Regions from separate parts of the Bartonella sp. EBT8 genome, predicted to be linked through region 2. Evidence: predicted binding sites of a transcription regulator. Region 2 holds the regulator's gene; the other holds the start of a gene.
What was found. The regulator HrcA, encoded in region 2, represses chaperone genes, less so after heat shock. The targets are predictions, from matches to a motif close to GTTAGCACTCNCNNNNNGNGAGTGCTAAC.
Positions count from the first base shown of each region.

Region 1: the regulator HrcA is predicted to act here: its motif matches at 7,939-7,967, upstream of groES (co-chaperone GroES).

Region 1 is NZ_JBTTDJ010000006.1:72,026-81,776, reverse strand. Features, by position in the region: gene pyrF (orotidine-5'-phosphate decarboxylase) at 1-201, shown strand, start outside; gene hisS (histidine--tRNA ligase) at 745-2,232, shown strand; gene AC0QT4_RS05575 (hypothetical protein) at 2,820-3,047, shown strand; gene AC0QT4_RS05570 (hypothetical protein) at 3,120-3,350, shown strand; gene AC0QT4_RS05565 (redoxin family protein) at 3,745-4,269, opposite strand; gene AC0QT4_RS05560 (alpha-D-glucose phosphate-specific phosphoglucomutase) at 4,497-6,122, shown strand; gene fumC (class II fumarate hydratase) at 6,402-7,790, opposite strand; gene groES (co-chaperone GroES) at 8,025-8,321, shown strand; gene groL (chaperonin GroEL) at 8,380-9,751, shown strand, end outside.
Region 2 is NZ_JBTTDJ010000001.1:308,657-329,589, forward strand. Features, by position in the region: gene hemW (radical SAM family heme chaperone HemW) at 1-1,099, opposite strand, end outside; gene rdgB (RdgB/HAM1 family non-canonical purine NTP pyrophosphatase) at 1,096-1,746, opposite strand; gene hrcA (heat-inducible transcriptional repressor HrcA) at 2,071-3,141, shown strand; gene grpE (nucleotide exchange factor GrpE) at 3,268-3,930, shown strand; gene thpR (RNA 2',3'-cyclic phosphodiesterase) at 4,040-4,579, opposite strand; gene AC0QT4_RS01425 (HPr family phosphocarrier protein) at 5,181-5,477, opposite strand; gene AC0QT4_RS01430 (PTS sugar transporter subunit IIA) at 5,503-5,892, opposite strand; gene AC0QT4_RS01435 (HPr kinase/phosphatase C-terminal domain-containing protein) at 6,028-6,492, opposite strand; gene AC0QT4_RS01440 (stimulus-sensing domain-containing protein) at 6,516-8,297, opposite strand; gene AC0QT4_RS01445 (response regulator transcription factor) at 8,337-9,059, opposite strand; gene lysM (peptidoglycan-binding protein LysM) at 9,427-9,882, shown strand; gene AC0QT4_RS01455 (copper chaperone PCu(A)C) at 10,036-10,578, opposite strand; gene dnaK (molecular chaperone DnaK) at 11,433-13,325, shown strand; gene dnaJ (molecular chaperone DnaJ) at 13,484-14,629, shown strand; gene argB (acetylglutamate kinase) at 15,630-16,535, shown strand; gene AC0QT4_RS01475 (DMT family transporter) at 16,569-17,483, shown strand; gene lepA (translation elongation factor 4) at 17,910-19,715, shown strand; gene dapD (2,3,4,5-tetrahydropyridine-2,6-dicarboxylate N-succinyltransferase) at 19,790-20,638, opposite strand; gene AC0QT4_RS01490 (LOG family protein) at 20,745-20,933, shown strand, end outside.

The DNA of each region.
Region 1 (9,751 bases), on a different contig from region 2:
AACAGTCTGTTTCTTGTTCCAGGGATTGGGGCTCAGGGGGGAACAATTCCTCAACTGACAAACCAGTTTCCGCAAAATTTGTGGCAGAATATTATTCCCTCAATTTCAAGGTCGATTACAGATGCTGGTCGTAACAGTGCGGATTTAAAAACGCTGATCAATCATTTTGCACAGCAAGCGAAAAGCACACTGATGCCTTGAGATTTTTTGCAGAGGCAATCAATCTATCAAGCTCTTATAAGGAGGGTGCTTTTTTCTCGAAAAATGATTTTAGCTCCTCTGAAATCAGCAGCTGTTTTGATGCTTTCAAGAAAACATGCATGGGTTTCTTGAGATTGGAGGGCGCATGAGAAGGTGTTTTAAGGGAAGGGGAATGGAGGGAAAAGAGTGTAGGAGATGTGTTTTGAGAGGCATTGTTTAGGAGCAAATAAGCAAATCATTGCGGGGGATGGTAGGGGGAAGTTTTGTGAGGAAATTATTGCGGAGAGTTTTGTGGCTGCGGGTCATTTTTTTTAGCGATAATTGGTTTTTTAAGTGATAATTGGAAAAATATTCATAGAAAGCTGGGATTTTGCGATTAAAAGTGCGCGTGTTTTTATACGCTTAAAGGTGAGGAGTCTCCTCTTTGGAAAGCGAGGGGTGGTCTTTATTGTGCTGGGTTGAGAGTGATAAAGTTATTGCAGCCTTTGTTCCTATAAGATAGACACAAGTCATCCGTGAACCAAATTGTTGTTAGAGAAAAGCATGTCATCGAAACAAGAAAAAACCAAAGCTCGTTTACCGCGTGGTTTTGTTGATCGCACAAATGCGCAATTATATGCAACTGAGACCATGATTGCACAAATTCGTGAAGTTTATGAACTTTACGGTTTTGAAGCGCTTGAAACACCGATTTTTGAATATACAGATGTGTTGGGTAAGTTTTTACCTGATGAAGATCGTCCCAATGCGGGGATTTTTTCACTCCAAGATGATGATGAACAATGGGTGTCTTTGCGCTATGATCTTACCGCGCCACTTGCACGTTATTTTGCAGAGAATTTTGAAACTTTGCCAAAACCTTATCGGAGTTATCGTCTTGGTTTTGTTTTTCGCAATGAAAAGCCCGGACCAGGGCGGTTTCGGCAATTTATGCAATTTGATGCCGATATTGTTGGAGCGCCAACAGTGGCAGCGGATGCTGAAATTTGCATGATGGCAGCCGATAGTTTGGAAAAATTAGGGTTTCAGCATCATGAATATGCTATTCGTCTTAATAACCGAAAAATTCTCGAGAGTGTTTTAGAGTTGATTGGTTTGGCAGGAAATGAACAGCTTGAAAAACGCTTAACTGTTTTAAGGGCAATTGATAAGTTGGATAAATTTGGTCCTGAAGGGGTGCGTTTGCTATTAGGGAGGGGGCGTTTGGATGAAAGTGGTGATTTTACAAAAGGGGCGGAGCTTAAGGATAAAGATATTGAGTGTATTCTTTCCTTAACTGCTGCTGGAGCAAAAACAGCAGAGGAAACCCTTGATGCTTTGAGAAAAGTGGTTGGTGATCACGATCAAGGGCTTGAAGGAATTCGTGAGCTTGAGGAAATGCAAGCAATTTTTGTCGCGAATGGCGCTGAGAATCGTATCAAAATTGATCCATCGGTGGTGCGGGGTTTGGATTATTATACGGGGCCTGTTTTTGAGGCTACCTTACTGCTTGATGTGCTCAATGATGATGGACAAAAGGTTGTCTTTGGCTCTGTTGGGGGGGGCGGGCGCTATGATGGGTTGGTGGCTCGCTTTCGCGGAGAAAATGTTCCAGCAACGGGCTTTTCAATTGGGGTCTCTCGCTTGATTGCTGCTTTGCAAAATCTCGGAAAATTGCCGGTGAAGGAAACGTTAGGACCGGTTGTGGTGCTGATGATGGATAAAGAGCCTGAGGCTGTTGCTGCTTATCAAAAAATGGTCAGAAAATTGCGTGGTGCCGGAATTCGTGCTGAACTCTATTTAGGAGCAGCGGGGATGAAGGCGCAGATGAAATACGCTGATCGGCGAAAAGCGCCTTGCGTGGTCATTCAAGGATCACAAGAGCGTGAGTGCGGAAAAATACAGATCAAAGATTTGATTGAAGGAGCGCGGTTGTCTCATGAAATTAAGGATAACCAAACATGGCGCGAAAGTCGACCAGCGCAAGTGATGGTTGATGAAGAGCAATTGGTCAAAGCAGTGCAGGATATTTTGAAAACACAAAGGCAATGATGGTAAAAGTTCCTATGGAAAGAATTGTGAGCGATATTTGGGAAATTTGAGCTTCAATTTTTGAAATCTGTACTTTTCTTGTTTCTATGTCTTGATGTTCTTATGCAAAATCGAGTTATTTTTTGAGCCAGTGCGGCAACAATGAGAGATTTCTTAAGAGGTATAAGCACGCTTTACTAAAAACGCGTCCTTTTGAGGGGCATGATAACATCTTCATAACCAAAAAACTTTAACAACCAAAAAATCTTGAGAAATTTAAGGGCTTTACGGAACGATTCTCAAAAAGTTTACAAAAATATTGACAATAATTATATTCGCTTAAGCTTTGGATTCTCATCCGTTGGCATCAAATCCTTTGATGTGCTCTTCTTAGTGGCACAACAAAATCTAGCCTTCTTGAAAGGGAGAATTAAAGAGTTTGATCTGAAAAGACTTTTTAAGTTTAAAAAATAATTGAATGACTTAAATCGAACAATTTTTACAGGAAAATATTGGGATCAATTGTCAGTGCCTATAATGGTAACTGTTTGGTAATATGCGTTTTTTCATAAAATCAATGCATTACAATGCATTAATGGAGAAATACAATGGCCCAATATGATTTTACCTTGCTCTATGAACGAAATCCTTTTATTCTTGAAAGACCTGAGGATATTGGAAAATCATTTCAGCTTCCTTCTTCACACTTCGAATTTGAAGATCTGTCCCAAATCACATTTTCAGGAGCGTCTGATAGTCGGCGTATGATCCTTGGACTCTCCTTTACTGGTATGAAAAGTTTTTTGTTATGTTGTGGCAAGTGGGGAAAATGTTAGAGGAGGATGAAGTGGATTTATGGTTTGATCAGGTAACATTAAATCAGGATATTCTCACTGAATTCTTGTCTTGTGAATTTTTTCAGTAAAGAACCAGAATACCTTAATTTTACAACTTTTAAAGAAGGTATTGACGAATTAGAATGTAACAAAATTATAGCGAAGGGAACAAAAAAGGATTGTTATTTTGTAAATCCAGATATTTTTGGGGTTGCAAGAGGTGATGAAGAGTGTGACTTTGATGAAGATGAAGAAATGGATGCGGTTTTCACGGGAGATCCCTCGAATAAGCAGTTGTTTTAGAAATCATTTTGAAATTTAAAAAGAAATCTTAATTCTTGAGAGTCAATGATTTTAAAAAATAAAATTGAGGATGAATAGTCCTCGCAATTGCATAAAAAGTCCCCCTTTTGATGAGGGGGGGAGACTGCTATACGGAGGCTGTTTGGGGGACGGTATACCTCTTTGACATCTCTTACAATGGATCTTTCTTTAGTCTCCATGAGGATGGAGGGTTGTTCTTTCAATCATTATGAGGGTTGGTATGATGAGAGAGTGATATGTGCGTTTCGTAAAATATTCTCGTTACATTTTTTGCACTCAAAAATTTCTAAAAGACAAACGGCACAAATTCATCCTCGCGAAGGAATTTATGCCGTGAAATCTGTGCTTTTAAATATTTGAATGAGAGATGAAATTAGCCTTGTAAGGTTTTTAAAACATTTTTTGGTGAAGAAATCTCATAAGGATCTGTCGTACAATTATCTGAAAAACCTGGTTCTTCGAACCATTTTTCAATGACACCATCGTTAATAACAGCGGCATAACGCCATGAGCGCATGCCAAAACCAACATTGTCTTTTGCAACTAACATCCCCATTTTGCGGGTAAATTCCCCCGAACCATCAGGGATTAATTTTACATTTTTAATTTCTTGCGCCTTTCCCCAAGCGTTCATGACAAAAGCATCATTGACGGAAAGGCAATAAATTTCATCAATGCCTGCTTTTTTAAATTCATCATAAAGTTTTTCAAAATCAGGCAGTTGAAAGGTTGAACATGTAGGGGTAAAAGCTCCTGGAAGAGAAAAAAGAATAACCCGTTTTCCTTTAAAATACGCATCACTGTGAACCTCTTGCCATCGATACGGATTATCTCCACCAACGGAATCATCGCGGACACGTGTATGGAAAGTGACATTGGGAACGGTTTTTTTTATCATAATTATGCTCCTGTATTTTTGTGAAAATTGCGTTTCGAAATAGATCCCTTCTTTAAATATGCACTTAAACCTCATTTTTAAATATGCTTTCAAGAAGGTGTCTTAAAAAGTCTTCTATACTTAATGAGTGTGCAAGTATTTCATTGTTGCGTCAAGGGAAATTAATGGTCGACTTTGTGTGATATTCACTTTAAAATTAAAGGGGAGAGTATGAAGGCACCTTTGCGATGATAAAGACAGTTTTAACAACGGCTTTTGATGATCAAAAACCGGGAACCTCTGGTTTGCGTAAAAAAGTGTCGGTTTTTCAACAACCCCATTACGTGGAAAATTTTATCCAGTCTCTTTTTAAGAGCATTGCAGATCTTGAGGGAAAATGTCTCATTCTTGGCGGAGATGGGCGCTATTTTAATGCTACCCTTTTGCAAACTGTGCTGAAAATGGCAGCGGCCAATGGTATTGCTTGCGTAAAAGTAGGAAGAGGGGGCATTCTTTCCACGCCGGCTGTTTCGCATCTTATTCGCAAAACGCATGCCCATGGGGGGCTTATTCTCTCAGCAAGCCATAATCCTGGTGGTTTAGAGGGGGATTGTGGCATCAAATACAATATTGCCAATGGTGGACCTGCTCCCGTTTCTCTGTGTGAAGAGATTTTCACCACATCACAGCAGCTTTCTTTTTATAAAATCTTTGAGGCGCCAGATATTGATTTAGAAAGAGAAGGGACAACTTTTCTAGGGGATATGCGGGTTGATATTATTGATCCCGTTGCCGATTATGTCGCTTTGATGCAGGAGATTTTTGACTTTGATTGTATTGCTCAGGCTGTGAAAGAAGGCTTAACTTTGCGCTTTGATGCAATGCATGCGGTAACCGGACCTTATGCCTATGAAATTTTTGAAAAATGTTTGGGATTTCCTGAAGGAACGGTGGTAAATGGTGTTCCCTTACCCAATTTTGGAGGAGAACATCCAGATCCCAATTTGGTTTATGCCAAGGGGCTTTATGATCTTTTAATGTTGCAGCAAGCGCCTGATCTTGGGGCGGCGTCTGATGGGGATGGGGATCGTAATCTCATTATTGGGCGTGGGCAATTTGTGACGCCTTCTGATTCCTTGGCGATTATGGTGGAATATGCACATCTCATTAAAGCGTATCGCCAAGGCATTGTGGGGGTCGCTCGCTCTATGCCAACAACGCGTGCTGTTGATTTGGTTGCTGAAAAAAAACAGTTAAATTGTTTTGAAACACCAACGGGTTGGAAGTTTTTTGGCTCACTCTTGGATGCGGGAAAAGTAACCTTTTGTGGGGAAGAAAGCTTTGGAACAGGCTCTCATCATATTCGCGAAAAGGATGGTTTATGGGCGGTGTTGTTTTGGTTAAATCTTTTGGCGGTGACAGGGAAAACTGTCGCACAAATTGTGCACCATCATTGGGCTACCTATGGACGTTTTTACTCTTTGCGCTATGATTATGAAGAAGTGGACGAGGAAAAAGCCAATGCACTTATAGAGCAATTGCGGGCTCATTTACCACGGGCGGGAACCGAAATTGCTGGACTCTTGGTCGAAAAAGCAGAGGACTTTACCTATCATGATCCCGTTGATCAGAGTGTGAGTAGCAGGCAAGGTCTGCGTATTTTTTTCAAAAATGGAGCACGGTTGGTGGTGCGCTTATCGGGAACGGGAACGGTGGGGGCTACCTTGCGGCTTTATTTTGAGCAGTATGAAGGCGATCCACGCAAACATTTTCAAGATCCGCAAAGGGTTATCCAGCCTTTGCAACAGGTTGCGTTCAAATTGTTGGATATAAAACAGCAATTGGGTCGTGAAAAGCCCGACATTATGACATAAAGCTTTTGATTAAAATGTTTCTTCTTTTCTGTGGTGTGAAGCGCTTTTTGTCGAGTGGAGCGCTTTCGAGGTTTCTGGCATAAGTCTCTCCGCTGCTCTCTTGAGGGTGTTGTGCGTTGCGTTATGTCCTTGATCTTTGCGCAAAAAATTAGATTTTTGCATTCGGTAATTGTGAACGCATTGAAGAGAGAAAACATCGGACCGTAAAAGGTCCGATGTTTTCATCAATCAAGATTTTTGCTGCTTTTATTGTTTATTATGCGGGCTCGTTGTGCGAGCTTATTGCGGTTGAATCATCTTTTTAGGATCAACCAGTCGGTCATAAGTTTCCCCAGAAACGCCTGCTTTTATGGCCTCAACACGCAACGTTGTATCATTTTTATGGGCTGCTTTGGCAATTTCAGCAGCTTTTTCATAGCCAATTTCTGGGGCAAGAGCTGTTACCAGCATTAAGGAGCGTTCCATGAGAGTGTGAATATGGATTCGATTGGCACGTAACCCTTGTATGCAATGGAGATCAAAAGAGCGCATGCAATCACCAAGAAGCGTAATCGACTGTAAAACATTATAGCCAATCACTGGTTTATAAACATTGAGTTCAAAATGTCCCTGACTTGCGGCAAATGTTACACTGGTATGATTGCCAAAAACTTGGCAGGCAACCATCGTCATTGCTTCACATTGTGTGGGATTGACTTTACCCGGCATGATAGAAGAGCCTGGTTCATTTTCGGGCAAATTTAGTTCTCCCAATCCTGAACGTGGACCTGAACCCAAAAACCGAATGTCATTGGCAATTTTGAATAAATCGGCGGCTAGAGCATTGAGACTGCCGTGGAAATGTGCAAGGGCTCCATGATGGGCAAGAGCTTCAAATTTATTGTCAGCGGTCTTAAAAGTGATCCCTGTCAGGGTGCTGATTGTTTGCGCAAAGGCAACATCAAAACCTTGCGGTGCATTGAGCCCTGTTCCAACCGCTGTGCCTCCTTGGGCAAGCATTTGCACATCGCTTAGAGCTGTTTCAATGCGTTGGCGGTTGGCTTCTAAGGCAGAACGATAGCCTGAAAATTCCTGTGCGAGAGTGAGAGGGGTTGCATCTTGGGTATGAGTCCGGCCGATTTTGATGATGTCGGCAAATTCTTCCTCCTTTTTCTTTAAAGTCATAATAAGGGCTTCAAGAATGGGAAATAAGTGTTGGCGTGTTTGCAATGTGGTGGCAATATGAAGCGCTGTGGGAAAAGAATCATTTGAGGATTGACTCATATTGACATGGTCATTGGGGTGAACCGGTTTTTTGCTGCCTAATTTTCCTCCTAACAGCATGCTGGCATGGTTGGCAATCACTTCATTGACATTCATATTGCTTTGGGTTCCAGAGCCGGTTTGCCAAACAGAAAGGGGAAAATGGGTGTCGAATGCCCCTGCGAGCACTTCGTCAGCAGCTGTAATGATCGCTTTGCCAATTTTTTCTGAAAGTTTGCCCTTTTCCATATTCACAATGGCTGCTGCTTTTTTGATAAGGCTTAAGGCATAAATGATGCTGAGAGGTTGTTTTTCACTGCCGATATTAAAATTATGCAGAGAACGTTCAGTTTGTGCACCCCAGTAACGATCTTGCCGTACGGCAATCGTTCCAAAGCTATCGGTTTCCTGACGTGTTTCAACCATGACTAAGATCCTTTTTGTTCGCAAATTTAATAAAAAGCTAGATAACGCAAAATAGAAAAGAGAGGCAAGCCTTTGAAGGCTCTTTAGAGAAATTATTTTATTAATCATCCTTGACATCTGTGAGCAGCGATTTTATATTCCAACTGCTGTTAGCACTCGTAGTTTGAGAGTGCTAGCAAGAACTTAAGATTAATTCAATTTTATCAATTATATTAAGTTTTAAGGATTTAAAACATGGCTAATATACAATTCCGCCCACTTCACGATCGTGTCGTTGTTCGTCGGGTTGAATCTGAAAATAAAACCGCTGGTGGCATTATCATCCCTGATACTGCAAAGGAAAAACCTCAAGAAGGTGAAATTATTGCTGTTGGCAATGGCGCTCTTGATGACAACGGAAAGCGTGTGCCTCTCGAAGTGAAAGCAGGGGACCGTATCCTCTTTGGAAAATGGTCTGGCACTGAAGTAAAGATTAATGGGGAAGATCTCCTCATCATGAAAGAATCTGACATTATGGGTATTCTAGGCTAATTTAAGAATCCCAATTTTTTGTTTTGTACTATTTGAGATAATTTCAAGGAGAAATTAAATGGCTGCTAAAGAAGTCAAGTTTGGCCGTGAAGCGCGTGAGCGTTTGTTGCGCGGTGTTGATATCCTTGCTAACGCTGTTAAGGTAACCCTCGGCCCTAAAGGGCGCAATGTGGTGATCGATAAATCATTTGGTGCACCTCGCATCACAAAAGATGGTGTATCCGTTGCAAAGGAAATCGAACTAGAAGATAAGTTCGAAAATATGGGTGCGCAAATGTTGCGTGAAGTGGCTTCCAAAACCAATGATATTGCTGGTGATGGAACAACAACGGCAACTGTTTTGGGACAAGCTATCGTTCAAGAAGGCGTAAAAGCCGTTGCTGCTGGTATGAACCCAATGGATCTTAAGCGTGGAATTGATGCTGCTGTCGATGAAGTGGTAGCAAATCTCTTCCAAAAAGCGAAGAAAATCCAAACTTCAGCAGAAATTGCACAAGTGGGAACAATTTCCGCTAATGGTGCGGAAGAAATCGGTAAGATGATTGCTGATGCTATGGAAAAAGTAGGCAATGAAGGCGTCATTACCGTGGAAGAAGCAAAAACTGCTGAAACGGAATTAGAAGTCGTGGAAGGGATGCAATTCGATCGTGGATATCTTTCCCCCTATTTCGTCACCAATGCTGAGAAAATGGTGGCTGATCTCGATGATCCTTACATTCTCATTCATGAGAAGAAATTGTCTAATCTCCAATCTCTTCTTCCAGTGCTTGAAACTGTTGTTCAGTCTGGTAAGCCATTGCTCATCATCGCTGAAGATGTTGAAGGGGAAGCTTTGGCAACACTCGTTGTTAATAAGTTGCGTGGTGGTTTGAAAATTGCTGCCGTGAAAGCGCCAGGATTTGGTGATCGTCGTAAAGCAATGCTTGAAGATATTGCAATCTTAACATCGGGTCAGGTGATTTCTGAAGATGTGGGCATTAAACTTGAAAATGTCACTTTGGATATGCTTGGACGGGCTAAGAAAGTGAATATTTCGAAAGAAAATACCACGATTATTGATGGTGCTGGGCAAAAAGCTGAAATTAATGCACGCGTTAATCAAATCAAAGCACAAATTGAAGAAACAACTTCTGACTATGATCGTGAAAAATTGCAAGAAAGACTTGCTAAACTCGCTGGTGGTGTTGCCGTTATTCGTGTTGGCGGTGCAACAGAAGTTGAAGTGAAAGAAAAGAAAGATCGTGTTGATGATGCCTTGAATGCAACACGTGCTGCTGTGGAAGAAGGTATTGTTGCTGGTGGTGGTACCGCATTGTTGCGTGCAGCAAATGCGTTGACCGTTAAAGGAAACAATCCTGACCAAGAAGCTGGGATTAATATTGTTCGTCGTGCACTCCAAGCACCAGCTCGTCAAATTGCAACGAATGCTG
Region 2 (20,933 bases):
GTAAATCGATAAGCTTTTCCATTGGTAAGCTCTTGGGGTTTAAGGTTTCATAACGCGAAAGATCTAAACCTTCGCAAAGACGCAAGCCCATGAGGAGCATTTCATTTGCTTGTTGTAAAGGGGTCAATTGTTCTGTCTCAATACAGCCATGTCCAGTAGTTTCTACCAATTCAAGCCAATGTTCGGGATATTTCTCATTTATTGTGACATAACGTTTACAATTTACAATTTCAGAGGGAGGCACTTTTGAAGAGGCAGAGGAGTGATCCGGTGCCTGTTCAATAAAGCGTCCATGGGCTCCTGGACCAAAGCCTGCATATTCATGATAACGCCAATAGAGAAGATTGTGTGCTGATTCGGCACCGGGAATTGCATGATTTGAGATCTCATAGGCTGGAAGTCCATGTGTAGCAGTGATTTCTTGGGTAAGATGATACAGGTCTGCTGCAAGTTCTGAAGCGGGGAGAATAAGTCTTCCTGCAGCATGAAGCCGTTTAAAAGCGGTTCCATCCTCGATAGTGAGTTGGTAAAGAGAAAGATGATCCGCTGCCAAATCAAGCGCTTGAAACAGTTCACATTTCCATTGTTCTAATGTTTGTTCAGGGCGGGCATAAATGAGATCAAAGGATAAACGTGGAAAGATTTCTCGCGCTAAAGCAATAGCGTGAAGAGCCTGCTTCACATCATGAAGACGACCAAGTTGTCGCAATGCTTTGTCATTGAGTGCTTGTACCCCTAGAGATAAGCGGTTAACACCTGCTGCACGATATCCACGAAAACGTTCTGCTTCCACACTTGATGGATTGGCTTCCAGTGTGATTTCAACTTTATCATCGATCGTCCATTTTCTTGCAAGTGCTTGCAATAAGGCATCCACGGTTTGAGGTGTCATAAGAGAAGGTGTGCCGCCACCAATAAAAATACTGGTAACATGCCGTGGACCTATTTTATGATATTGCGTTTCTATTTCGCGTTCAAAGGCGGTTACAAAGCGTGGTTGATCAACACCATGGACACGCACATGTGAATTAAAATCACAATAAGGACATTTAGTTGCGCAAAAGGGCCAATGAATATAAATGCCAAAAAATTCATTCATGAGAGTGACAAAAGGTTTTCTGCTAATAGTTTAAAAGCACGTGCACGATGCGAGAGAGGGGCTTTATCATTGAGTTTCCAGCCATGTTTTTGCTCCGTTGACATTTCTCCAAAGGTATTTTCATACCCATCTGGTAAAAAAATAGGATCAAAACCAAAACCTTTATCTCCACGTGGTGGCCAAAGAAATGTGCCTTCAACATTGCCTTGGAAATAGTCCGCATAGCCATCAGGCCATGCAATGCAAACGACCGATATAAATCGACATTTTCGTTGGCTTTTTTCAAGCGCTCCAATTTTTTGGAGTTCATCTTCTATTTTTTGCATAGCTTTTGAAAAATTACGTACACCATCGGGTTGAAGAGCGAGGTCAGCTGTATAAACACCTGGTGCGCCACCCAATGCATCTACTTCCAAGCCTGAATCATCAGAGAGAGCAGGAAGACCTGTCTTTTTTGCTGCTGCAAAGGCTTTGATATAGGCATTTTCTTCAAAGGTTGTTCCTGTTTCTTTTGGTTCTGGCAATCCGAGCTCTTGTGCTGATTGTATCGTTAGTCCGAAGGGGGTAACCAAAGTGGCAATTTCATGCAATTTTCCAGGGTTATGTGTCGCAATGACAAGTTTTTTGGCTGCTACTATGCTTCTCATAGACATTTTTCTCCAGAAATAAAAGGGGAGCTCATTTTGTGCTAAAAACCTAAAAATCAGCTTAAATACTCAGTATATATACATTTTGCTGGATTTTATGCGATACGTTTTTTGTTTATTCATTGATATTTCATTTAGATGAAAATCTTTCGTATTGTACGGAAACATTAATTGAAAAGACTTATAGTATGGCTCTTTGTTTGATGATAGCATTTTTTATGATAAAAGATACACTAGGCTTTTGTACTACTTTGGACTATTTGACCAAACCTTGGCAAAACTTATATAAGAGAGAAGTGTTTTTGAAGTAGTGAAACAATTGTGATGAAATATAAACCTATTGACGATGAACTAAAATATCTTGATGAGCGTTCGCGTGATATTTTTCGTCATATTGTTGAAGCTTATCTTAATGATGGAGAGCCTGTAGGATCACGAAATCTTTCGCGTCTTTTACAACAAACTTTATCTCCTGCGACGATTCGCAATGTGATGAGTGATCTTGAGCATCTTGGTTTGATTTATGCACCTCATGTCTCTGCGGGACGAATGCCAACACAATCAGGATTACGATTTTTTGTTGATGCATTTATGGAAGCAGGTGATTTGCCAAACGAAGAGCGGGAAAGTATTGAAACGCAAGTCAAGGAGGCTGGTCATGCACAATCAGTTGAACATTTTCTCATCCAAGCAAGCCGAGTTCTTTCAGATCTTTCACGTGGAGCAGGGCTTGTTCTCGCAACAAAATATGAAGGAACATTGAAGCATATTGAATTTGTACGCCTTGATAGAGAACACGCTCTTGCTGTTTTAGTGACTCAACAAGGTGAGGTTGAAAATCGTATTGTGCATTTACCAGAAGGGGTTACTCATGCACAATTGACAGAAGCAACGAACTTCCTTAATGCTCATATTCAGGGACTCACATTGAGTGAAGCTAAGGGAGAGATCGCACGTTTGTGCTCAGAAACACGAGCTGCGCTCGACCATTTATCTCATCATCTTGTTGAAACGGGGTTAGCTCTTTGGGGAGGAGAAGACGCCGATCATAAAATACATCTTATTGTTCGCGGGCGTAGTAATTTGCTTGAAGATGTGAAAGCAGAAGAAGATTTAGAGCGGTTAAGACATCTGTTTGATGATCTTGAAACGCGTGAGAGTATGGCGCAGCTTCTCGATTTAACGGATGAAGGTTCTGGGGTTCGCATTTTTATTGGTTCAGAAAATAAGTTGTTTTCGCTTTCTGGTTCTTCTTTAGTGGTTGCACCTTATCGCGACTCAAAACAAAGAGTCATTGGTGCTTTAGGAGTTATTGGGCCCACAAGGCTTAATTATGCGAGGATTGTACCCATGGTTGATTATACGGCTCAACTTATATCACAACTGTTGCGTTAAAATGACTAGGTGGAATATTTGTACTCTAAACGCTTATTCTCTTTAAGATGCGTAAATACCTCTTGATTTTTGTCTGTAAAATTTCGATATCGGGAATAATAAATCTTATGAAGGAATGGAATTTCTATGTCTGATGAAAAAAACAAATTTACTGACGCTTCATTTGAAAATTGCGATTTGAAGAACCCTGCTGATCGTGATGTGCTCAAACAAGCAGCTGATGCATTTTTAAAAACGCATGATACAGAAGCTCACGCAGAGGTTGAAGAGGAAAAAGAGGAGTTTATCGATCCTTTGGTTGCTTTGCAGGATGAAAACAAAGAGTTGAAAGATCAGCTTTTGCGTCTTGCTGCAGATATGGAAAATCTTCGACGTCGTACTGCGCGTGATGTAGCGGATGCAAAGGCTTATTCGATTGCTAGTTTCGCACGTGATATGTTATCTGTTTCTGATAATCTTAATCGGGCTTTGGAGGCTATACCAGAAGGGGCAAAGGAGAATGATGCTGGTTTGAAAACGTTAGCTGAGGGCGTGGAAATGACTGAGCGTGCAATGATAGCAGCGTTAGAGCGTCATGGTGTGAAGAAGATTCATCCAGAAGGGCAAAAGTTTGACCCTCACTTTCATCAAGCAATGTTTGAGATCTCTAACTCTGATGTTCCAGATAATACCGTTCAGCAAGTTGTTCAGGCAGGTTACGTTATTGGTGAACGTGTTTTGCGTCCGGCTATAGTGGGTGTGGCCAAAGGAGGAGCGAAAGAAATTTCTGTCGAGTCTGATTCAGCTTAAAACATATCAATAATAGTACTACCGACGCAGAAATATTAGTGTTACACACAACCCGAACTCGTGAAGCATTGTATAGGAGAGGGCGGTAAAGGGTGTTTAAAACACCCTTTTATTTTTGAAGTGACCAGCTTTTTTTCACAATATACGGGGTATCGCTTGAAGGGGATGGCGATAACAATAAAGCAAAGTGATCAACCTCAAAAGAAGGAACTGAAAAATCACCTCGAGAGGAAAGATAGGGAGGGAGGTCTTCAGGTTTAATATCGAGCAATCGCGCAAGAGTAATATGTGGAGTAAATTGTTTTTCATCAGGTGTTAACTTCAAGCTGCTTCGAATGGATTGCATTTTTTCGTGTAAAAGGTTGAGAGTTACACAAGGCTCAATACGAACAACGAGAGAATGGGGAGCATTTTCTGAACCAAAAATTTCAAAACCTCTTGGTTGTAGCACAAAAGGAGGGAGTTTTATTGTGTTAAAGGCACGAATCAGCGCATCTGCTATGGAGCTCTCAACTTCGCCAAAAAAAGATAAAGTGATATGAAAATTTTGTGGGTTAATCCACTGTGCATTCGGTAAGCCATTTTGCAGTGATATGAGCGCTTCTGTTGTTTGTTGAGGAATCTGAAGAGCACTAAAAAGACGTTGCATGGTGTATCTCCTTACAATAAAAAATGTTACCCACCGCAAGCATAACGTTGGATTGAGAAAATAAGGCTATGATGGTGGGAAAGAATGTCTAAAAAATGTTTACAATAATAATAAATCGGATTCGTAGATCCATATTAGCCTGAAGAAAATGATTAAGAAGTCAACAAAATCCATATTTGCATGCCTTTTTTCATAAAGGATTCAATGAAAGAGCGTTGTGTTTTCATTATCAAACAGTTTAAAAAGAAGAAAATTAAGAGAAGCCTAATTGTTAAGAACATTTTTCCACTAGCTTAAAAGGTTTAAAATTTAGCATATTGAGTAAAGGGTGAATGTTTCTCTTTTTTGTAATTTAATGATACATTTTACATATGATAATAATCATTCAAAGTAGTTAAATATTGTTGGAAAAGAATACGAATACAAATATTGTGTACAACAAAATTGTTACAAGCTACACTTATGATGACCATAATATTGATCTATAATAAATGTGAACTTTAGTATTTTGAAGAGAAAAATAAGTAAGCCAAGCAATAAAATGATGGAAAAGAGTTTCTTATCTCGGGGATAATCATCATACTTTTTGGGGTAAGAAATTTTAGTTTTCTTCGCCAAATTTATTGTTTACCAGCTTTTCAAGAGCATTGAGAGCATCCGTTGCTTCTGGTCCTGAAACGCGAATGGTGAGGTTGCAACCGGATGAAGCAGCTAACATCATCAGTCCCATAATTGATGAACCGCCAACGATTTTGCCATCTTTTTCAACTTCAACAACGGCATTAAAATTGTCAACAGTTTGGACAAATTTTGCCGAAGCACGCGCATGTAACCCACGTTTATTACAAATATTGAGATGACGACTTAGTTGAGAGGGGAGAGGGTTTTTGGAAAGCATCAGTGTTTAATTATCCGCTATAAAATTATACTGGTACATTAATATATTTACGCCCCGCTTCTTGTGCTATTCTTAAAGCTTCTGATAATGAAATATCAGGACATTGTCGAATCGAAATAAGTTTAATGAGCATAGGCAAATTAACTCCTGCAATCATTTCAACACGTCCCTTTTCAATAGCAGGAATAGCCATATTTGAGGGTGTTGCACCGAACACATCTGTTAATATAATCACGCCATGGTTTGTATCTGTAGAGGAAATTGCGGCTATAATATCACTTCGGCGCTGATCTAGGTCATCATCGGGATAGACACATATTGTTGCAAATTTTTCTTGCGTTCCAACAACATGTTCTACAGCATGTAGAAATTCGACAGCTAGCTCACCGTGCGTTATAAGCACGAGTCCAATCATTTACACAAACTCCTGTTAACGACTAAAGATCCAACCATATTGGCATGAAATACATTTTACAAGGCTTTGTCCTGCTGCCAAGAAAAATTTGCAAAAAAAAGGCAAAAATAATAATTTTTTCTTATTTTAAAAAAATTAGACAGATTTACACCATATTTTTCTAAAAAAGAATGCTTCAATAGCCTGACAAATAGCTGTGCAATCGGCTTCGTGAAGACTTGGAAGTTTTAGAAGAGGAATATGTAGATTGGCAAATTGAAAAGTCTGCTTTGTGGAAAAGCGTTCATATTCAGGTCCTAGAAGAATAACGCAATCAATAGCTGTTTGTTTTTGAAATTCTATCGCATAAAGGCCAGCGCCGCGTATTTCAATCCCTCCCTGCAAACCTTCAGGAGTGTGTCCATAAAGTTTTCCATTTTCCACGCCGAGTATTGTATAATCATCACTGATAAGTTTTGCTTCACGCTTTGACCACTCAGCGCGGTCGAGCAAAGAAAGAGTGAGGGTTGATTTTCCTGAGCCCGATGGACCTATAATTAATAACCCCTTTCCTCCCAGTTGAAGGCAATTGGCGTGTAATATTTCATTTTTTGTTTTCATACCTTTTGATTTGGATAAAATATTTATTTAGCTAAGGGAAGCATAATAATAAAACGTGCACCAGTTTTATTCTTTTCGGGGTTAGAATCATTAATATTTTCAGCTGTAATTGTTCCATTGTGAGCTTCGATAATTTGCCGACTAATAGAAAGTCCGAGTCCTGAGTTTTGCCCAAAAGTGTCTTCGTTTGGTCGATCCGTATAGAAACGTTCAAAAATACGTTCAATCTTCTCTGAACGAATACCAGGGCCATTGTCTTCAATAGTTAAAAGAAGGGTTGAAGCATGACTTTTCATAATTATAGAAATTTTACCACTATCGTGAGGTATAAAGGAACGCGCGTTTTCAATGAGATTGGAAATAACTTGTCCTAAACGGAGTTCATGTCCCCACACAAGATAGGCTTTTCCATAAGGACGTGGGATGATTTTAAGGCTTATATTAATGACTTGCGTATTACGATATACTTCCTGAACAGCATGAACAAGACTTTCCAAAAGCAATGTCATATCAACGATCTGTGCAGTTTCTCGAGCAAGCTCTGCATCTAACCGAGAGGCGTCAGAAATATCAGTAATTAAACGGTCAAGACGGCGTACATCATGTTGAATAATTTCAAGTAATTGTTCCTGTGTTTCTTCATTTTTAGCGAGAGGGAGCGTTTCAACAGCACTCCGCAGTGAGGTAAGCGGATTTTTTAATTCGTGACTTACATCGGCTGCAAAACGTTCGATGGCTTCAATACGCATATAAAGGGCATTGGTCATATTACGAATAGAGGCTGAAAGATGACCAATTTCATCTTCACGCATTGAAAAATCAGGGATTTCTACACGCTTGTTATTTCCATTACGCACACGGTTGGCAGACGCAGATAATTTGCTTAAGGGATGTGCAATGGTGTGGGCTAAAAAGAGGGAAAGTACAAAAAGCACGCTACTTACAACGGCAAAGACTTTAACGATAACCAGTCTTTCACCCTTTACAATATCATCAATATCTGAATTGACAGTTGAAAGAAGAAGCGCACCTACCACTGTACGATAGCGGTGAACAGGCACAGCAACAGAAACAATTAATTTACCTTGTCTGTTGCGCCGTTTGGCGGTAGTAAGAGTTCCATTTAATGCTCGGTATAATTCAGGGTGAGTGATATCACTATTTTTTTCTTGCTCTTGATCAATCGCAAATCCTTTTCCATAAAAGATATTTAAAAACCATGAAGAGAAGCGTTCCCACATGTTTTGTTCAGTTTTGAGTGGGGGTAAATCATAGCTAAAAACTTCACCACTAGAATAAAGAACACGCGAATCAAGAAGTAAAGTAGCATCACGATCATAAATACGTGCCCTTGTCGTTTTGGGTGTGATGAGATATCGTAACAGAAGGGCAACACGTTCAGAATTAATAGGAAAGTCCCAAGAGTCTGTTGATTGAGGTGCGGGTGTAATACTTTCTCCAGCCTGTAATTCTAAAAGCTTTTTAGGTTCAATAAAAATAGAATCCGTATCTACCGTTGCAGAAGCAGCAATGGCTCCAGCGATGAGTTTTCCTTGGGTACATAAACTTTTGATTTGTGCTTCAATCAAACCATCACGAAATTGATTAAGGTATAAAATTCCTGTCACCAGAACGGCAAGGGCAGCAATATTTAATATAACAATGCGACGTGTAAGACTGGAAAAAAGCAACTGTTTTAGAAGACGTCGTCCCCGAAGGTACAAATAAACAAACAGAGAAGACAGTGTTGCTCTAGTGTTTGGTGTTGTTTTTTGCAAACTTTCCAGTTGAGTATTTTTTGTCATCGATTTGATCGCCGTTTAGACTTATGCGACAAAAGAGTTTTATACTTCGTGGAAACGATAGCCTACACCATAAAGTGTTTCAATCATTGCAAAATCATCATCCACTTGTTTAAACTTTTTACGCAGACGTTTAATGTGACTATCGATGGTGCGATCATCTACATAGACTTGATCACTATAAGCAGCATCCATCAAAGCATCACGACTTTTTACAACTCCTGGTCTTTGTGCTAAAGTCTGTAGAATCAAAAATTCTGTAACTGTCAAGGTAACAGGTTTATCCTTCCATGTACAGGTATGACGCTCTTGATCCATCACCAGATCTCCGCGTTTAAGAGAAGAGGTAGAAGAAGCTCCTGTTGCAAGCGGTTGGTTACGTGCACTGGAACGACGCAAAATAGCTTTTACGCGCTCAATGAGAAGACGTTGAGAGAAGGGTTTGGTAATAAAATCGTCCGCACCCATTTTAAGACCAAACAGCTCATCAATTTCATCGTCTTTAGAGGTAAGAAAAATAACTGGAATGTCAGATTTTTGACGCAATCGACGCAAAAGCTCCATTCCATCCATACGAGGCATTTTAATATCAAAAATCGCTAAATGTGGTGGATGGAGTGTTAAACCTTTGAGTGCAGATGCTCCATCTGTATAGCTTTCAACTCGATAGCCTTCTGTCTCAAGCGCAAAAGATAAAGATGTCAAAATATTGCGGTCATCATCAACAAGTACAATCGTTTGTGTGATTGTTGGTGTATCTTTCATGGCTTCTTAGACCTTTCTATTGCTGCAGTAGCAAACTACCCACGCTATTTATATGGGAGTTCACATTTTTTTTGCAAAACAAATATGATACAAATTGTAGCAGGGTAAAGAACCTTTCATCATTATGATAAAAGCTTGTTTTGCTTTCATAATTTTATAATGTTTTTGTGTGTGTTAGGATCCATTTTTTTGAAAGAAAATTTTTATACAAATGTTTTTTATCAAATTTGTTATTGTCTTATGTCCCATAATTAAACAGATTTGTTTTTAATTGTTGAAGTTTAGAAAATCCACCTATTTGTTTTAAAAGCAAAGAGGTGTGAAGCTGTATATACAAAAATTTTCTTGACAGGATAAGGAGGACATAATGGGATTTTTTAATTTTATAAAAACAGTTGGTGAAAAGTTAGGTATTGGGGATCATGAACCAGAAGAAAAAGATTTTAAAGCTGCCTTTGATAATTTTCAACTTAATACAGATAAAGTAAATATTCAGGTTGAAAACGGTAAAGCTATTTTAAGCGGTGAGGTTCCAGATAGGGAAACATTTGAGAAAGCACTTTTGGTTGTTGGTAATTCACAGGGTATCTCTTCTGTTGATCTTGACCAATTAAAGATTGCGAATACCGCATCAGTGAAAGCTTCTCGCTTTTATGAGGTGAAGTCTGGTGATAATCTTTGGAAAATTGCGGAAGAAGTTTATGGAAAAGGGCAAGGGGATAAAAATACATTTATTTTTGAAGCAAATAAGCCAATGCTAAAATCTCCTGATAAAATTTATCCTGGGCAAGTTTTACGCATTCCTGAAATTGACAGAACTTAATTCAAAGAGAGGATTAAGTTATTTTACTCCTTTACAGTATTTTAACGAGAGTATTTTTTACGACGTCGCGTAAAAAATTAAGGAGCGTGAAGAGAGCTTTCACGCTTCTAATTATCTTGTGTTTCATTATGCGTTAAACGCTAATGAAAGAGCTTAGCGCGTAGAATCTCTTTTGGAAGGTGACTTATCATTCAGAGCATTTACGGAAAATTCAATGTCAATAGTTCCGGCTTTTTCAAAGGTCAATTTTGCGCCAATTTTATCTCCTGGCTTGAATGGTTGTGAAAGCCCCATGAACATAATATGATCACCACCGGGTTTAAGGGAGACCTCACCATCGCCCGGAATTTCAACACCATTGTGCATTTTTTCCATGTGCATAATATCATTAACAACAGCCATGGAGTGGATTTCTGTTGTCTGTACTCCATTTGTCGAAACAGAAACCAAACGATCAGGAGTATCGCTGTGATTAATGATATAGAGATAACCGCTGCTTATTTTTATACCTTTAGGTGTTGCCCGCGCCCAAGGATGAAGGATTTCTATCTCTCCAATCTTATATTGTTGAGCAGTTGCAGGTAGGGCTACAAAAGCAAAGAAAAAAGCCCACATGACATTTTTGAGTGGGTATTGTGCAAGAGTTGAATTCTTACACGTGAGATCCCTTATTCTTCCGACAATAGATATTACCATTGATTTACCCTCCTTAATGAGATTTACTTTTATCTATTTTTAGAGAGTTTTTATTCAAAATAAAAGAGAATTGCTCGAGTTATACGAATTTGAATGTAAGAAAGAAGGGATAAGATTCGTGGCTTTAAAGGAAGGCGATGAATTTAAGGTAATAGTGCGCTTAAAAGCAAAGTGGAATCCTTAATATATTTGCAGATTTAATATGTAGATAAAAAGAAGGTTATGTTAGATGTATTAAAAGTATGGTATCCTAAAAAGAATATTGAATCACTCACTGAACGGCTAGAAGTAAAGTTGTTGGTTGAGGGTAGATTAGCAGAACTCCTTACAAATTATGCATTTAGTACGATAAGGTTTCATTCTATAAAGAAACATTGCATCTTTGGTCTCATAAAGAGAGAGCGGTTATTATAGAGGTTTGGCTATGGAAGGCCATGATTGTCGTATAAATCATTTGCGTCTGAGCAATATTTAAAAAATTTTCTCTATGAGAAATAAAAGGGAAAGATCTATTATTATCTTTTATTTTTTCAAGTGCTATTAAAGTGATATATTTATGAGCATTAGTTTAAGTAAGACATACTAAAAAGTCTGTCTTACTTAAATAAAGGTATTTGCACGTCATTAAAATGCTTATTTTTAGAGAAAAATTTTATTTTAAGAATGTTTCTCTCATTATTCCCTTGTAGCGATAAGAGCCTGTTCTTATATACGGAGCAGAAAGGCTGTTGCGACTTGCAGTTTATTGTTTGTGTAACTTTAAAGTGAGGTGCGAGCTTTTAAGTTTTATGAGGAGCTGTCTTAGAAAGATGCTTGATGAAGGTTGAGGTAGCTTGCTGAATGGAGATTATAATATGGCAAAAGTAATTGGTATTGATTTGGGGACGACAAACTCTTGTGTCGCTGTTATGGATGGTAAAAATGCAAAGGTTATTGAGAATTCAGAAGGAGCCCGTACAACACCTTCTGTTGTTGCCTTTACAGATGGTGGAGAGCGACTTGTTGGGCAACCTGCTAAACGGCAAGCGGTTACGAATCCTGAAGGGACGGTTTTTGCAGTTAAACGCTTAATTGGCCGTCGTTTTGATGACCCCATGGTTGAAAAAGATAAAGCACTTGTGCCTTATAAAATTGTTAAAGGCGATAATGGTGATGCTTGGGTGGAAGAAGGGGGTAAAAAATATTCTCCATCACAAATTTCAGCGATGATTTTACAAAAGATGAAAGAAACCGCAGAGTCTTATCTTGGTGAAAAAGTTGAGCAAGCGGTTATTACTGTTCCTGCGTATTTCAATGATGCACAACGTCAAGCTACCAAAGATGCAGGTAAAATTGCAGGGCTTGAAGTTTTGCGGATCATCAATGAGCCAACAGCTGCTGCTTTAGCCTATGGTTTGGATAAAAAAGACGGCAAAACTATTGCTGTTTACGATCTTGGTGGCGGTACATTTGATATTTCTGTGCTTGAAATCGGAGACGGTGTTTTTGAAGTTAAGTCGACCAATGGAGACACTTTTTTAGGTGGTGAAGATTTTGATATGCGCCTCGTTGGTTATTTTGCCGATGAATTCAAGAAAGAACAAGGGATTGATCTAAAAAATGATAAATTAGCGTTGCAGCGTTTAAAAGAAGCAGCAGAAAAAGCAAAAATTGAGCTTTCTTCTTCACAACAAACAGAAATTAATTTGCCATTTATCACCGCGGATCAATCTGGTCCAAAACATTTAACGATGAAATTGACGAGGGCAAAATTTGAATCCCTAGTTGATGATCTGGTTCAGCGGACTATCGAGCCTTGTAAAGCTGCATTAAAAGATGCCGGATTAAAAGCGGGTGAAATTGACGAAGTTGTTTTAGTCGGCGGCATGACACGTATGCCAAAGATACAAGAAGTTGTGCAAAAATTTTTCGGCAAGGATCCACATAAAGGTGTTAATCCCGATGAAGTTGTAGCAATGGGAGCGGCTATCCAAGGTGGGGTATTGCAGGGTGATGTGAAAGATGTTTTGCTCTTGGATGTAACGCCTTTATCCTTGGGGATTGAAACGTTGGGTGGGGTCTTTACACGACTTATTGAACGCAATACCACTATCCCAACTAAAAAGTCACAGGTTTTTTCGACAGCTGATGATAATCAAAATGCAGTGACTATACGTGTTTTCCAAGGTGAACGGGAAATGGCTAATGATAATAAATTATTAGCTCAATTTGATCTTGTTGGTATTCCACCAGCACCACGTGGTATACCTCAGATTGAAGTTACTTTTGATATTGATGCAAATGGTATTGTCAATGTTTCGGCTAAAGATAAAGGAACTGGTAAAGAACATCAAATTCGTATTCAAGCATCAGGTGGTTTAAGTGACGCTGACATCGAAAAAATGGTAAAAGATGCAGAAGAACACGCCGCTGAGGATAAAAAGCGCCGTGAAGGTGTAGAAGCTAAAAATCAAGCTGAAGCTCTTATCCATTCAACTGAGAAATCGCTGAAGGAATATGGTGATAAGGTATCAGCTGAAGATAAAGAACAGATTGAAACTGCAATATCTGATTTAAAATCTGTGCTTGAGAGCACTGACACTGAAGAAGTGACAGCAAAAATGCAAAAACTAGCAGAAGTGAGTATGAAGCTTGGGCAGGCTATGTATGAAGCTTCGCAAGCAGCAACAGATAAAACTGAAACTGATACAAAAGATGATGATGTTGTTGATGCTGATTTTGAAGAAATTAATGATAAGAAGAAGTAATGTAGGCAAATGTGGTGACCTCTTGATAAACCCGGCCTTTGAAATATAAGGTTGGGCTTTATCATTTGGGATGAGTTGCAACTTTTTTGCTAAAAATATAAATTAAAAGCAAATATTATCCACGAAGATGGATGACAGGAAATTATCAGGAATACATGATGAAAGTAGATTATTATGAAATTCTTGGCGTAACTCGCGAATGTGATGATAAAAAATTAAAATCTGCTTTTCGTAAGTTGGCAATGCAATATCATCCTGATCGCAACGCAGGGGATAAAGAAGCAGAGCGGAAATTTAAAGAAATTGGCGAAGCTTATGAAGTTCTGAAAGATCCTCAAAAGCGTGCTGCTTATGATCGATTTGGTCATGCAGCTTTTGAAAACAGTGGCCGAGAGGGAGCAAATCCCTTTAGTGGTTTTGCTGCGGGTGGTGGGTTCTCGGATATTTTTGAAGATTTTTTTGGTGAAATTATGGGGGGCATGCACCGTAAACGCAATGATGGCCGCGAGCGTGGTGCAGATCTGAGTTATAATATGGAAGTGACCTTGGAAGAGGCCTTTTCAGGAAAAACCGCACAAATTAATATCCCTAGTTCGGTTACTTGTGATGTTTGTGAAGGAACAGGCGCGAAAAAGGGCTCTAAGCCACAAGTTTGTGGAACATGTCATGGAGCAGGTCGTGTGCGTGCCGCACAAGGTTTTTTTTCTGTAGAACGAACATGTCCTTCATGTCATGGGCGTGGTGAAACTATTACGGATCCATGTCCAAAATGTCAGGGGACGAGACGGGTAGAGAAAAAACGTTCATTGAGTGTGAATGTTCCCGCTGGCATTGAAGATGGTACACGTATTCGTCTTTCTGGTGAAGGAGATGCTGGTATTCGTGGTGGTCCTAGCGGTGATCTTTATATTTTTCTTTCTATTAAACCGCATGAGTTTTTTCAGCGAGAAGGGGCGGATCTTCATTGTCGTGTTCCTATTTCGATGGTAACAGCTGCTTTAGGGGGTCAATTTGAGGTTTCCGACCTTGATGGTGTTAAAACGCGTGTTAAAGTTCCAGAAGGGACACAAAATGGGCGTCAGTTCCGCCTTAAAGGAAAAGGAATGCCCATGTTGCGTCGTCAACAAGTAAGGGGAGATCTTTATATTCATATCACTATTGAAACACCGCAAAAATTAACACAAGAGCAACGCGAATTATTGCAAAAATTTGAGAAGCTTTCAAATCATGAAAATTCACCACAATCGCACGGTTTTTTTTCACGCATGAAAGAATTTTTTGAAAATATCTCGGGGCAAAACTAATAAATATGCATGATAGTTTTGGGAAAGATGAGCATTTTTTCTTTCTTGAAGAAAGTAGGTTTGGATATTTTTAAGATGCTTTCCTGTTGTTATCTGCATATGGCTTCTGCTACTAGAACCATGATGAACAGAAGAGACAATTGAATGATTTTACAGCTCTCTTCAGGGAATTTCTTATGATTTTAGGGTTAAAAACTGTATTATGCTACAGATTTTCTGGTGTAATGTTTGGAATAAGCTGATATTATCATTTGCTTGTTAGCTTCCACTATTGCTCTTACATTGAGATGTATCATAAGAAACTTTTTAGTGCTTTTTAAACTGTTTTATCTACATACCTATACCATTTGTAATCTGTAAATGAATAGTTGTTATTGATTCATCATAAAAAGGAGTTAGAAATGGAGGGGATATTCTTGTATGAGAAGTTTTTATTTCTGTTGAAAATGGTGAATTATCATTATAAATCAAGGTATTATTTTTTCCATAACATCTATAGTGATGGATCATAGAGTTGATATTTCTTGCTTTCAATTCCTAGAAAAAGATGCACTTTTAGATCTAAATAATTGACTGAAATAGGATATATCTACGACCGGATTATTTCTTATTTAGCTATATTAATTTCTCTACTATAAAAATTCTTTATTTTCATTTCATAAAATCAGTGATTGTATATATTTATATTCATTGTTAAAGATTCATGGGGTAAAATCAGCGAGTTGATTGTACGGCGTGGTTTTGAAATTATTCTGAATTCTGTTTCCAAATTTTATATATAAGGTCATCAAGCAATAACATTTTGCATGCCCATTTTGTTTTTTAGAGGATAATTCTTTTTAAGAAAGCTGTTTTGTCCCATTTCATTATGAATTCTGTGGTAATTGAAAGGAAAATGAACGTTTTTCAGGGTGGATGGATAGAGTAAAACTTGTTTTAAATTTTTTCACTTTTCTAAATTCCATTAAGAGTAAGTAAAAAGTGATGAGGAGGCTTTTTGATGGATGATGTTGAAAGCGATGTTGCGGATATTTTTGAAAAAAAAGCAGCATTTTTATCGTCTGCTCTACCTTATATGCAAAAATATGAAAATGAAACAGTGGTTGTAAAATATGGCGGTCACGCTATGGGTGATGCTACTTTGGGTCAGGCGTTCGCGCGTGATATTGCTTTATTAAAGCAATCAGGAATTAACCCCGTTGTTGTTCATGGTGGGGGACCTCAAATTGCTGAAATTTTGATGAAAATGGGGATTGAATCACGGTTTGAAAACGGTTTACGCGTAACCGATGAGCGTATCGTTGAAGTGGTTGAAATGGTTTTGGCAGGTTCCATAAACAAGGAAATTGTTGCTCTTATTAATGCTGAAGGTGAATGGGCAATAGGATTATGTGGCAAGGATGGCAATATGGTTTTTGCCGAAAAGGCGTATAAAACTGTCATTGATCCCGATTCACATATTGAGCGTGTTTTAGACTTGGGATTTGTTGGTGAACCTGTTGAAGTTGATCGCACATTGTTGGATCTTTTAGCATGTTCTGAAATGATACCAGTTCTTGCTCCTGTAGCTCCAGGTCGTGATGGCAAAACCTATAATATCAATGCTGATATTTTTGCTGGAGCTATTGCCGGTGCATTAGAAGCCAAGCGCCTTTTATTTCTCACCGATGTTCCTGGTGTCTTGGATAAACACGGTAATCTTTTAAAAGAATTGACAATTTCTGAAGCTGAAAAGTTCATCAGAGATGGAACGATTTCAGGGGGGATGATTCCAAAAGTAGAAACTTGTATAAAGGCTCTCCAAAATGGAGTAGAAGGTGTTGTCATTTTAAACGGCAAAACCCCCCATTCTGTCTTGCTAGAACTATTTACTAAACAAGGGGTTGGAACACTTATTGTTTCATAAGGTAGAGGGAAGAATTGAAGGGAAAGACCTTTTATGATTAATATAAAACAGTTGAAAAATTCTTTATTGAGCAAGCCAGAATTAGCCTTATTTGCTGCGACAATATTGTGGGGTATTACATTTTTAGTGACTCAAATTGCCGTACGCTATAGCGGTCCTCTCTTCTTTGTTGGATTTCGCTTTATTATTGCATCATTGATCTGTGGGGCAATTTTTGGGCGCTCTATGAAGGATATAACTGTTTATGAAGTTTTTGCGGGAATGGCTATTGGTTTAGGGATGTTTTTGGGTTACGCTTTACAAGCTACAGGGCTCCAAACGATTATGAGTAGTCAGTCGGCTTTTATCACGGCGCTTTATGTTCCGATGGTTCCAATATTGCAATGGATTGCTTTTAAAAAGCCGCCCCGTTTAGCCTGTTGGGTTGGTATTATTTTTGCTTTTATTGGTCTTGTCCTTATTTCTGGACAAAATCCAGGAAGTTTTGATTTTTCAAAAGGTGAAATTTTAACTTTGTTAGGTGCTTTAGCAATTGCTGGAGAAATTATACTCATTGGAATTTTTGCCAACAAAGTTGATAGTCGACGCGTAACGATTATACAGTTATTTTTTAGTGGTCTGTTTTCATTTTTTTGTATGCCTTTAATGGGGGAAAGTGTTCCTGAATTTTCATGGATATGGCTGAGTATCGGTGCTGGATTGGCATTGATGAGTGCTATCATTCAATTGGCAATGAATTGGGCACAAAAATCTATTTCGCCTACGCGTGCAACACTTATTTATGCAGGTGAACCGGTATGGGCTGGTATTGTTGGGCGTTTAGCTGGTGAGCTTTTATCCCCTTTAGCTTTATTAGGAGGAGCGCTCATCCTGATTGGAATCGTCGTGGCTGAATTACAACCTTCACAATGGCGTAAAAAAGATAAAGTGATTAAAAAAATTGATTAATTTTTCCTCTCTCTTGTTATGATTTTATTTTATGATGTTTTTATTTTTATTTTTTTATCAAAATAAGGGAGATTCTCTTTTTTACTTTTAAGAAAGAAGAGAAAAAGAATCTTTTAGAAATATATTTTCTTATTGTTTACGAATTGAAAGAGCACTTTGTGAGAATTGTAATCACAAGTCTAACTCTCTATGCATTTCTCACATTATAGAGGTATATGAGTGATTAGAACCAACAAATATGAAAAAGGTAAGAGTATTTAAATGCTTTCAGCTATTTATAGAAAGTTTAGCAAACGAAAGCTTTATTTTTTAGATTATGAAGTGTTGTGTTTTGAGAAGTTTTTTTTATTTATATTCTTTTAAAATGTTTTCGAAGAGGTGCAATTGGTTTTTGCCTTTTGTGCTATTCTTTGCTAAATCGCCCTTATGACAGTAGATCGTAATTATATCCGTAATTTTTCCATCGTGGCGCATATTGATCACGGAAAGTCGACCTTGGCTGATCGTTTGATTCAAATGACAGGAGGACTTGAGATTCGTGAGATGAAAGAGCAAGTGCTCGATTCCATGGATATTGAACGCGAACGTGGGATTACCATTAAGGCCCAGACGGTTCGTTTGCACTATAAAGCAAAGGATGGTGAAACCTATATTTTAAACCTTATTGATACGCCGGGACATGTGGATTTTGCTTATGAAGTTTCGCGGTCACTCGCAGCTTGTGAAGGTTCGTTACTGGTCGTAGATGCGAGCCAAGGGGTAGAAGCACAAACATTAGCGAATGTTTATCAAGCTATTGATAATTCTCATGAATTGGTCGTTGTACTCAATAAAGTTGATCTTCCAGCAGCAGAACCCGAGCGGGTTAAAGAACAAATTGAGGATGTAATTGGCATCGATACTTCTCAAGCCGTAGAAATATCTGCGAAAACAGGTTTGGGTGTTCCTGATGTTTTGGAAGCAATTGTTACACAATTGCCCTCTCCGCGGACTGGTGATGTTCACAAGCCTTTAAAGGCAATGTTGGTTGACAGTTGGTATGATAGTTACCTTGGCGTTATCGTTTTGGTGCGAGTTATTGATGGTGTTTTGAAAAAAGGACAAACCATTCGTATGATGGGGACGGGAGCGAAATATCCAGTTGAACGGGTGGGAGTCTTTACTCCCAAAATGATTCAGATGGATGAATTAGGTCCTGGAGAAATTGGCTTTATAACGGCCTCTATTAAAGAGGTTGCGGATACACGGGTTGGTGACACCATTACAGAAGAGCGCCGTCCTTGTGAAGAGGCTTTGCCGGGTTTTAAGCCGGCGCAACCGGTTGTCTTTTGTGGACTTTTTCCCATTGATGCCGCCGATTTTGATGATTTACGTGCAGCGATGGGTAAATTGCGTTTAAATGATGCGAGTTTTTCCTTTGAAATGGAAACATCAGCGGCTTTAGGATTTGGCTTCCGTTGTGGCTTTTTAGGGCTTCTTCATCTCGAGATTATTCAAGAGCGATTAGAGCGTGAGTTTAATTTAAATTTAATTGCGACAGCACCTTCTGTTGTTTATCGCATGAATATGAATGATGGTTCTGTTAAAGAATTGCATAATCCAGCCGATATGCCTGATATTGTTAAAATTTCTTCCATCGAAGAACCGTGGATTCGGGCTACAATCATGACTCCTGATAACTATCTTGGTTCAATTTTAGAACTTTGCCAAGAACGGCGTGGGGTACAGGTTAGTTTGTCCTATGTTGGAACACGTGCTATGGTTACATACGATTTGCCGTTGAACGAAGTGGTGTTTGATTTTTACGATCGTTTAAAATCAATCTCGAAGGGATATGCTTCTTTTGATTATCAAATGAAGGATTATGCAGAGGGCGATTTGGTTAAAATGTCTATTTTGGTAAATGGAGAGCCTATAGATGCATTGTCGATGCTTGTGCATCGCACTATTGCAGAAAAGCGTGGGCGTTCGTTGTGCGAAAAACTGAAAGACCTTATTCCTCAGCACATGTTTCAGATTCCGATTCAAGCAGCGATAGGTGGTAAAATTATTGCCCGTGAGACAATTCGTGCGTTGCGTAAAGATGTAACGGCTAAATGTTATGGTGGAGATGTGACTCGTAAGCGCAAACTTTTAGAAAAGCAAAAAGAGGGGAAAAAGCGGATGCGCCAATTCGGAAAAGTAGAAATCCCCCAATCAGCTTTTATTCAAGCGCTCAAAATGAGTAAATAATGAAAAAATGCATTCCTCTTCATTGATTACACTTTTGTATTTCGCTGTTTTGTTAAAGTTTTGAGGAATATTTTTTAATCACGTAAAAGATCATTAATAGACGTTTTTTCTCGTGTTTTTTGATCAACACGTTTTACTATGACAGCGCAATAAAGATTCGGACCTGCTTCACCGTTTGGGAGTGGTTTTCCCGGAAGAGAACCTGGAACAACGACAGAGTAAGCTGGTACTTCACCGATAAAAATTTCACCTGTTGTACGATCAATAATTTTCGTCGATTTTCCAATAAAGACTCCCATTCCTAAAACAGCACCTTCACGGATAATACAGCCTTCAACGATTTCAGATCGTGCACCGATAAAACAATGATCTTCAATAATCGTTGGGTTTGCTTGCAGTGGTTCCAAAACACCTCCAATACCAACGCCACCAGAAAGGTGAACATGTTTGCCAATTTGTGCGCAAGATCCAACAGTTGTCCACGTGTCCACCATTGTCCCTTCATCGACAAAGGCACCAAGATTGACAAAGGATGGCATCAAGATGACATTGGAAGCAATATAGGCAGAATGACGGACAATTGCTCCAGGAACACAACGAAAATCAGCTTTTTTAAAGTCGGCTTCTTGCCAACCAGAAAATTTTGAAGGGACTTTATCCCACCAATATGTTTCATTTATTCCACCGGCAATAAGGTGCATAGGATTAAGCCGAAAAGAGAGAAGAACAGCTTTTTTTAACCACTGGTGTACATACCATTGCCCATTTTCTTGACGCTGAGCAACACGGATCTCCCCTTTATCGAGAAGGTTTAATGCATAATCGACACTCTCGCGGATTTCACCTTTTGTCATGGTATTAATAGAATTGCGCTCTTCAAATGCTTTTTCAATAACCATTTCAAGTTGTGTAAGATGAGTCATGATCGCGGTTCCATTAAATAAGTTGAAAGCTTCAAGATTTATTGTCTATGACCTACGCCAAGAAATGTTTTCAGTCAATAAAACGATGAAGAAATAGGAAAGATGCATGAAAAAAGGCTATAAAGAAAAACGAAAAGAAGAAAAAAACAGTTGGTGTTCATTTCTTCATGTGAAGGATGCTCTACAACAGGTCAATAAAGTCTTTAATTCAACGCAAATGTGTTCACCGACTTATCGTTTGGCTTATCTTGACCAAGAGTTTATGATGCGTCCTGAACTACGTTCACAACGTATT